Regions from separate parts of the Photobacterium atrarenae genome, predicted to be linked through region 1. Evidence: riboswitches for the same ligand, from Rfam matches in the RefSeq annotation. Region 1 holds a riboswitch; the other holds the start of a gene.
What was found. Region 1 has a riboswitch for thiamine pyrophosphate ahead of thiD (bifunctional hydroxymethylpyrimidine kinase/phosphomethylpyrimidine kinase). Riboswitches for the same ligand answer to the same signal wherever they lie in the genome.
Positions count from the first base shown of each region.

Region 2: another riboswitch for thiamine pyrophosphate. It lies ahead of thiB (thiamine ABC transporter substrate binding subunit); the one in region 1 lies ahead of thiD (bifunctional hydroxymethylpyrimidine kinase/phosphomethylpyrimidine kinase).

Region 1 is NZ_CP101509.1:92,212-97,010, reverse strand. It holds partial or broken gene NNL38_RS16635 (ABC transporter permease) at 1-609, opposite strand, end outside; gene NNL38_RS16630 (ABC transporter ATP-binding protein) at 722-1,492, opposite strand; gene thiD (bifunctional hydroxymethylpyrimidine kinase/phosphomethylpyrimidine kinase) at 1,492-2,325, opposite strand; TPP riboswitch at 2,398-2,495, opposite strand; gene NNL38_RS16620 (VOC family protein) at 2,710-3,069, shown strand; gene NNL38_RS16615 (FAD-binding oxidoreductase) at 3,104-4,672, opposite strand.
Region 2 is NZ_CP101508.1:3,049,185-3,053,983, reverse strand. It holds gene thiP (thiamine/thiamine pyrophosphate ABC transporter permease ThiP) at 1-1,383, opposite strand, end outside; gene thiB (thiamine ABC transporter substrate binding subunit) at 1,397-2,350, opposite strand; TPP riboswitch at 2,490-2,598, opposite strand; gene NNL38_RS14110 (DUF547 domain-containing protein) at 2,663-3,445, opposite strand; gene leuD (3-isopropylmalate dehydratase small subunit) at 3,580-4,182, opposite strand; gene leuC (3-isopropylmalate dehydratase large subunit) at 4,201-4,799, opposite strand, start outside.

The DNA.
Region 1 (4,799 bases):
ATTGGCCTGTAGCATCAGATAGCCCAGCCCTTCACTCGAGCCGACCCATTCACCGATGACGGCACCAATCGGTGCGACCACCACGGCGACCCGAATACCGGAGGCCAGCGCTGGAAGGGCCGCAGGCAGGCGGATCTGCCACAGCAATTGCCAGCGGGTAGCGCCCATGGTGCGGGCCAGATCCAGGTATCCGGTTGGTGTTTGCCGAAGGCCGTCGTAGCAACAGGTGGTGACGGGAAAGAAAATGATCAGCGCGGCCATCACCACTTTGGAAGCGATGCCGTAGCCAAGCCACAGCATCAGGATCGGTGCGATGGCAAAGACCGGGATCGCCTGGCTGGTGATTAGAATTGGTAGCAGCCAGCGACGCAACGGGGCAAATAGCAACATTTGCAAAGCAAAGAACAGCCCCATTGCCAGCCCAAGCAACAGGCCGAGCAGGACCTCGGTACTCGTGACCAGGGTGTGGTGCCAGAGTACATCAAACCGGGCCATGAGCTTGTTGAGCACCGCAACCGGCCCCGGGAGGATGAAGGGGGGAAGCGAAAAGACAATGACCGCTGCTTGCCACAGGCCGAGGATGATCCCAAAGCTGATTAGTGCCCGCAGCAGGTGTTGGGAGATCCCGGTTTGAGGGCTGGATGTTTTCGCCAGCGGTGCTGCCTGAAGCGATGTTGGTGCCCCCCGTGTTTCTTGCGGATGCGTTACCTGCGGATGAGTATCAGCCATAATCACGCTCCAGTTGGTCGATAATTGATTGCTGGTGGGCTGCCATCTGGGCGTCAAACTGCCGGGGGGGATTCGATGGTGGGGCATCCAGATGGGTTAACTGCGCCGGTCGGCCGGACATGAGGTAGATCTGGTGGCCCAGGCGCAGCGCTTCTTGCGGATCATGGGTGATCAACAGCACGGTGCGATCGGCGAGTAACTCAGCAGCCAGGTTTTGTAGCTTATGGCGAGTGACCGCATCAAGGGCGGAAAAAGGCTCATCCATCAGCACCAGCGGTTTGTCCTGCATCAGGGTACGGGCCAGGGCAACCCGTTGTCGCATCCCGCCGGAGAGTTGATCCGGTCGTGCCGCGTGTTGCTCTGCCAGGCCAACCGCTTCCAGCAGTGCCATGGCTCTGGTCGTGTTTGGCTGCGATGAACTACTCCCCAGCCGCTGGCTGAGACAGACATTATCGAGCACTGACAGCCAGGGCAGCAGCAGATCCTGTTGCGCCATATAGGCAACCCGGTTATCCAGGAGCTGCTGATCGGAAGTCAGCAGCTCGCCCTGCCAGATCACATCATCGGTCAGCCCTGCCAGATGCCGCAGCAGGGTGGTTTTGCCGCAACCGCTTTTGCCTAGCAAGCAGGTCCACTGGCCGGCGGGTAAGGTCAGGTTCAAATCAACGAATAAGTCATGGTCTGCGTCCCGGTAGCGGAGCGAGGCCTGATTCAGGCTTACGCGTACTGGGGGTGATTGCGTTCTTGCGGCTGGCGACAACATCATGAACGCTCCGGCTGGAAATGTCCGTCAAAGAAATGGTGCACCGGGCCATGGCCGGCTCCAATCCGGAGTTGATCGGCATGGCGGATGGCTTCGGTAATGTAGGTTTTGGCATGGCGGACGGCTTCGATCAGTGTCAAGCCCTGAGCAAGGAAAGAAGCGATTGCTGCGGACAAGGTGCAGCCAGTACCGTGGGTGTTATGGGTGTCAATCCGCGGGTGGCTGAAGCGGAGCACCTGATCGCTCAGGATCAGCAAGTCGGTGCTTTCACGCGTTTGCGACAGGTGACCGCCTTTGAGCAGCACGGATGTTGCGCCCAGGCCGCGCAACGCTTCAACCAGCTGGGCCATGTCGTCTTCATTGTGCGGGATCTCTGCATCCAGTAAGGCCGCTGCCTCCGGCAGGTTTGGCGTGATTACATCAGCCAGCGGCAGTAATTCAGATTTTAGGGTCTCAATGGCTTCCTGTTGCAGGAGCAGATCACCACTGGTTGCGACCATGACCGGATCGATGACTAGAAATGGCGGTTGATATTGGCGCAGTTTCGCCGCTACGGTGCGGATGATGGCGCTGTCGCTGAGCATGCCGATTTTGACGGCTTTGACATCGAGATCGCTGAAAACGGCGTCCATCTGTTCGGCAACAAATTCTGGGGAGATGTTGAAAATCCCCGTGACCCCTTGGGTATTCTGCGCCGTCAGGGCGGAAATGACGGAGCAGGCATACCCACCGGTGGCTGAAATAGCTTTGATATCGGCCTGGATCCCGGCGCCGCCGCCACTGTCTGAGCCGGCAATGGTTAATGTAATTGGTGTTTTTGATTGAACGGCCATAACTACCCCTAACGGTGTTGCGCAGGGTAGCAGGTGTCTGAGAGAGGCCTGCACGGATCGGGCAGGGGGCTGAAGACACGGTTGCTAGTTCCCTACGCCATTATTAAATGGATCAGGTTCAACGGGTCCCACCGAAGTGGTCTCAGCCTATGGCTCCCCGACTAACTTACCTAAAATGATTGTTCAGAATGACTGGACACACAAATATTCGTGCCAGAAGTTGCTGTATTCTAACCACGTTTTTAACCAAGGGGCAATGTGAAAAGTGTAATTATCGGGCTGGGGGCGGAAGTTTGCATCGCAGTGGTCTACGGTTGAACAGGACTATGGTTCAATAGCGGCACGTTGACATAAAGGTGGCATGGCACAGTCAGGGAGATAAAGATGAGCCAGATAAATCAGGACAAAATCAACTATATCGAGTTTCCGGCGGTGGATCTGGAAGCAACCAAGCAGTTTTTTCACCAAGCGTTTGGCTGGGAATTTACCGATTATGGTGAGGATTACACCGCATTTTCAGACCAGGGCGTGGATGGTGGTTTTTTTCGGGCGGATTTGAAGTCTTCGACCCAGAACGGAGCTGCCTTGATAGTGCTCTACAGTGCTGAGCTTGAAGCAACGCAGGCCAAGGTAGAAGCTGCTGGCGGTACGATGGTGAAGCCGATCTTCTCGTTTCCGGGGGGACGCCGTTTTCAGTTTCTGGAGCCCAGCGGCAATGAGCTGGCTGTGTGGTCGGATCAATAACGCAGCTCCCCGCCTCGGCGGGGAGGTTTTTATCTTAGGCGACCGGCTGTGAAGGCGGTTCAGTGGCAGCCTCAGCCAATGTTTCAGGTGTTGGTTTGGTGGCAGGGTACTCTAACCAGTACTTGCCGGGTGACAGAATATGGTTGGGATCCAGGCTCTGTTTGAGTTTAGCGAGCAGGGCCAGGTGTTCTTTGTTCACAAAGGGCTTAATGGTGTCAAACAGCCCTGAACCACTGCGATACGGGCAATAGCCGGCAGCGAGCAGCGCATTGTCGATGGCGTGGTGGAAGCGGTTTGCCTTTTCGATTTCGGGTTCGGTTTTGCCAAAGCGAATGTTGGCGATCAGGACCACTGCCCGTTCGTTAACATTGGTCATGCTGTAACGCTCTTCATAACCGTATTCACGGAACAGGCGACGGCAGATACTGAGCATGTTGGCAATATCCTCGCGGGAATGGCTGCTTACTGCACAGATCCACCGAAAACAGGCCGGAAATTCTGAGGTTTTCATGGCAGAACTGGCAGTGGGGTGGTCCAGCAGAGTCTGGATCGCGGCATCGGACGGTACCCCTTGCTTGAGGTCCAGCACCAGTTTGAGGCCGTCAATCAGCGGCGATTTCAGATACTGATTGAGCTGATCGAGCAGTCGCCAGCGAAAATTGTCGAGCAGGAGAATTTTTGCGCCGGGGATCTGTTGTTTTAAGGTTTGCTTAAAGTATTGGTACCGGGCCTTGACGATTTTTTTCGGTCCGGCCAGGGAGGTGGTCAGTACCCAGGCGCCAGGTGCTTTGCGTGCCTGCTCTCCCATCGCCCGGGTCATGCTCACGGTATGCACACCGCTGGTCACCACGCCCTCCAGTTTGAGTTTGCCGATGGTGGCCACCATTTTGGGCGCATCGTCTTCTTGAGGGCAGATCACAATGACGGTAGCCTGATAAGCTGGCTTCGGTTGCAGCGCCAGCGTCATCTCGAGGACGATCCCAAGGTTCGATTGGCTGAACAATCCCTGAAGAATTGGCCCTGTACCATAGGGATAGAGGTGGCTGGCCACACTGTGTTCAAACATTCCCATGCCGGTAGTAATGATCTCACCGGTCGGCAACAGCACTCGCATGGATTGCACATGACCAAAACGATCGGCGTAGTCGGTATGGCCGAACCCGCGCTCGAGGATATTTCCGACCATGCTGGTGTGCAGGCCGGCGGCAGTAATATCCAGCTGTAACTCACTGCTTGCTTCTTGCAGGGCATGATAGAGCTGCGACTGGGTGATCCCGGGCTGGATTCGAACGTAGGCCTGCGTGTCATTGATTTCGAGAACTCGGGATAAGCGGCTGAGGTTGACAATGATTTGATTCGGCTGCGTTCCCTGCGCTGTGCCATAGCCCCAGTTCTTGCCTTGTGCGACCGGGTGTAGGGTGAGCCCATGTTGATTCGCCGCTTGCACGAGTGCGAGCAGTTCCGACTCGTGCTCCGGCCAGACAATCGCTGCCGGGGTACAAAGACTGCCATTCAGGGCCAGACTGTATTCATGCAGCGTCTCCGGCTCTTGTGAGAGTTGCGAAGGCGGAAAAATCTTGCTTAACGTCGTGTGTAGTTCCATATCCCTTCATCCTACGGATTCAATGCCAGCTCTTGTGGTCAATAAGCCATAATAAAACAAGGTGTTAGGAGTATATTGTGCAGAAAAATTCCATTGGCGGCAGCGAAGCTGTCAAAGATATGTGAAC
Region 2 (4,799 bases), on a different contig from region 1:
CGCCTGGGCGATCGGCTTGCGCAGGGCCGGCCATTCGACCAGTCGCAGCCGGGCCCCACCCCGCATGCCGAGGCTGTGACACAGCGGGTTGTACTGCTGGGCGATGTGCAGCATCGGCTGGCTCAGGGTTTTGATCACATAGGGCAAGGCCATCAGGGCATTGACGCTGACCACCACCCAGAATGCCGCGGCAAAGACGTCGGTAAACTGGCGCAGCAGGAGGAAGATCCCGGTACTCAACACCAACCCCGGCGTCACCAGAATCATGGTGCCGATGAGCTCGATGCCGTCGGCCGACAGGCCATGGTGGCGCAACCGCCACTGACGGCTGGCCAGCAGAATCGTCACGCCGCCCAGCAGTGCCAGCAGGCAGGCCAGCGAGGCGATTTTCAGCGAGGTCCCGACCGCCTGCCACAGCGCAGGATCGCTCAGCAGCGCCGGCAGTTGCGGGTTCAGCCCGGCACCGACCACCGCCAGCAGCGGCGGCAGCACGAGTAGCAAAGTGAAGGCAATCCACACACCGTCCCAGACTTTGCCCTGCCAGCTGTCGTGTTGTGGCGGCAGCGGACGGGCAGTCGCGCCGCTCAGGGTGGCGAGTGGTTTGGCAAAGCGTTGGCTGAATAACACCAGGCTGCAGCAGATCAGCATTTGCCACAGGGCCAGCATGGCCCCGCCGGCCAAGTCAAAGTCGTAGCGCAGCGCCTGATAGATCGCCAGCTCTATGGTGGTCGCTTTGGGCCCGCCGCCGAGCGACATCACCACGGCAAAACTGGTAAAGCAGAGCATGAACACCAGGCCGATGACCTGCGGCAGTTGCTGGCGCAACCGCGGCCAGGCGATTAAGCGAAACTTGCTCCAGCCGCGCATCCCCAAATGGGCGGCCAGCTGATGCTGTTCGTAGGGAATACTGTCCAGGCTCTGGTGCAGCAGCCGGGTGGCCAGCGGGAAATTGAGAAACACATGGGCCAGCAAAATGCCGTGAAGTCCATAGACGGAGAATGGCATCGATCCGCCCCTGTGCTCCAGCCACTGGGCCAGCAGCCCACTTTTGCCGTATATCGCCAGCAGGCCGAATACCGCGACCAGTACCGGCAGCACCAGGGTCATGGCGAACAGGCGCAGCAGCAGGCTGCGGCCGGGGAAACGGCGGCGGGAAAAGGCATAGGCGACCGGGATCGCCGGGACAATGCTGAGCAATGTCGACAGGAATGCCTGGTAGAAACTAAAGCCGGTGACATGGCGCAGGTAGGGATCCTGCCAGATCAGCCACGGGCTCAGGGAATGGGCCTGGCCAATCAGGGCGCTCAGGGCACTGACCACCAGGGCTACAATCAACCCGGCCGAGATCAGGCCGGGCAATACTTGGGTTACGCGGGTATTCAACAGCGTCTCGCTTTTAACGGGTCAGTGCATGTTGCCATTCACGGATCCATCCACGTCGGTTCGCCGCAACATCCTCTGCGGTAAATTCCAGCGATTTGGCCGGCAGGGTCAGTTGCTCAAACCCTTGCGGCAGCTCCTGCTTGACCACCGGATACATCCAGTTGCCGGTCGGGATCTCCCCCTGGAACTGTGGCGTCAGGATAAAGGCCATGAACTGATCGGCCAGTTTCTGGTTATTGCTGCCCTTCAGCTTGGCGGCCACTTCCACCTGCATATAGTGGCCTTCGCTGAAATTCGCCGCTTTATACTTGCCTTCGTTCTCGGCAATCAGGTGATACGCCGGAGAGGTGGTGTAGGAGAGCACCAGATCGGATTCGCCTTTAAGGAACATGCTGTAGGCTTCCGACCAGCCTTTGGTGACGGTCACGGTCTTCTTCGCCAGCTGCTGCCAGGCGTCGCTGGCTTGGTCGCCGTAGACGGATTTCATCCACAGCATCAGGCCCTGGCCCGGGGTCGAGGTGCGCGGATCCTGGTAGATGATGCTCAGATCATCGCGCTGAACCAGCTCATCCAGGCTTTTCGGCGGGTTGCTCAGCTTGCTGCTGTCGTAGATAAAGGCAAAGTAGCCGTAATCAAACGGGACAAACGTGGTGTCCTGCCAGCCGTTCGGCACATCCAGCTTGCTGGTATCGAGCTGGTGCTCGGCCAGCAGGCCGGTATTTTTTGCTTCGCTGATCAGGTTGTTGTCCAGCCCCAGCACGACATCGGCCTGGGTGGTTTTGCCCTCCAGGCGCAGGCGGTTGAGGATGGAAACGCCATCGTCAAGGGCGACAAATTCCAGGTTACAGTCACATTGGGCTTCAAAGGCTTTTTCAATCGCCGGGCCCGGTCCCCAGTCTGAGGCAAATGAGCTGTAGGTGTAGACAGTCAGAGTCTCGTCGGCGGCCCAGGCAGAGCCGGCGGCCATCGCCAGGGTCAAAATAGACAGATGTTTTTTCACGGTGCGCTCCTGATACGCTTGCATCCTGCAAGAGAAGAAAATCGTTTGAGCGGCTTAGGGTTGAGAAGGGCTCGCGGCATCGTGCTGCGACTTGGAAAAGCAAAGGCACTTCAAATCATCTCAATTCCTACGCCAGCATGATCTGGTTCAGGTTCAATGGGTTCTGCGTAGGCAGTCTCAGTCTGAGCCGGGCTCAGACACCCCATGAGAACAGCCGGTATTGTAATCTGCCCGGCGGTGGGTTGCCAGCTTCTCGCAATCGTCCGGCCTACAAGCACGTTAGCGGGCTTCGTTCAGGGCCCAGTTATAGTCGTAACTGACACTGTTGAGCGTCACCGGTTTCCCATCCCGGTAGCGGTTGAGGTGGCGTTGCAGTTGGGCACGGGTGCCGAAATCGCTGCCGTACCAGTCATAGATCGATGACAGACGTACCCGGTTGCCGCGCACCGCCACGCCTTTGTCACTGTTGATAAAGCGTTTGGCGCTTTGCTCGAGCAGGGCTTCGGCATTGGCGGCAGTAAAGGCCTGCGGCTGGAGATCCGGGCAGCCGAGGCTGGCGCAGTTCACCACGTAGTGGATGCGCGGGTCCTGCCAGATCGGGCGCAGGATCCGGTGCTCAATGTCATTGAGGGTCAGGGCTTTGCCGTTGATGGTAATAACCTCTTCATCCCAGGGACCGAAGCTGAACAGGCCGCCGAGCTTAGTGATCGAGCTCACGGGGTAGTTGTCGAGGATCAGTTTGACGGTGAGGGCATTGTAGAGGTTGACCCAGTAGGCAAACTGCTCGCGGCGGTTGAGCTGACGTGGATCGCTTTGGCTCAGATCGCGCACATAGCGACCCAGCTCGTAGCGATCGCTGTCGCTGACCTGACGGTAGCGAAACAGGGTCTGGGTTGGTTGGGTGACAAGATATTTATCCAGCAGCTGTTGCCAGCGGCTGTGGTCAACCTGCACCGTGCTAGCGGCGTTATGCGGCTGCCAGTCCGGCCAGAGGTCGGCTTTGGGCGCGGCGAAAATAGCGGGTGATAAGCAGAGCAGGATCAGAGCAAACAGGGAGCGCATGGGGTGTCCTTCAGATTCTAAGCGGTTCAAAGGAAAAGACCTGCGGGCCGCTGTTTTCTTTCAGTTTTTTGGGACAGATGTTGCCAGCATTGAAAAAGCCCCGGCACGGTGGCCGGGGCGGATGATATCCGCAATCAGGCCAGAAATGCCGGAATATTGCGTTCATACTCGGCGATTTTGTCCTCATGCTGCAGGGTCAGGCCGATGTTATCCAGCCCGTTCAGCAGGCAGTGGCGGCGGAACTCATCGATTTCAAAGTGGTACTGCTTACCGTTGGCTGAAACCGTCATGGCTTCCAGATCCACGGTGATTTCAGCCCCTTCGTTGGCGGTGACGAATGTGAACAGCTCATCGACTTCGGCGTCGCTCAGGCGCACCGGTACCATCTGGTTGTTGATTGAGTTGCCGTAGAAAATGTCGGCAAAACTCGGCGCGATCATCACCTGAATACCGTAATCGGCCAGTGCCCACGGGGCGTGCTCGCGGGATGAGCCGCACCCGAAGTTCTCCCGCGCCAGCAGGATACTGGCACCCTGGTAGCGTGGCGCGTTCATCACGAAATCCGGGTTCGGCTGCTTGCCGGCATCATCTAAAAAGCGCCAGTCGTGAAACAGGTGCTTGCCAAAGCCGGTGCGGGTGACTTTCTGCAAAAACTGTTTCGGGATAATGGCATCGGTATCCACGTTGGCAGCATCCAAAGGAACTACCAGGCCGGTGTGTTGTTTAAATCCTGTCATTGTTTCGTTCCTTCTGAATTATGCGGTCGCGGCTTCTGGTTCCAGCGCGCGGATATCGACAAAGTGGCCGGCACATGCAGCAGCCGCGGCCATCGCCGGGCTGACCAGGTGGGTGCGGCCGTCGCGGCCCTGGCGGCCTTCGAAATTACGGTTACTGGTCGAGGCGCAGCGTTCGCCCGGGCCCAGGCGGTCGTTGTTCATTGCCAGACACATGGAGCAGCCCGGCAGGCGCCATTCAAATCCGGCATCAATGAAGATCTTGTCCAGTCCTTCTTGTTCGGCTTGTGCTTTGACCTGCTCAGAGCCTGGCACTACCAGTGCTTGCACATTCGGCGCGACCTTGCGGCCTTTGGCCACGGCTGCAGCGGCGCGCATGTCTTCGATGCGCGAGTTGGTGCATGAGCCGATAAAGACTTTGTCGATGGCAAAATCAGATAGCTTTTTGCCCGCTTCCAGACCCATATAGGCCAGGGCTTTGGCCGCAGAGGCCTGCTCGACCGGATCGCTGAAATCACTCGGGGCCGGGATCGGCTCATCGACAGCAATGACCTGGCCTGGATTCGTGCCCCAGGTCACCTGCGGCTTGATGTCTTTGGCATCCAGAGTCACCACGGCAT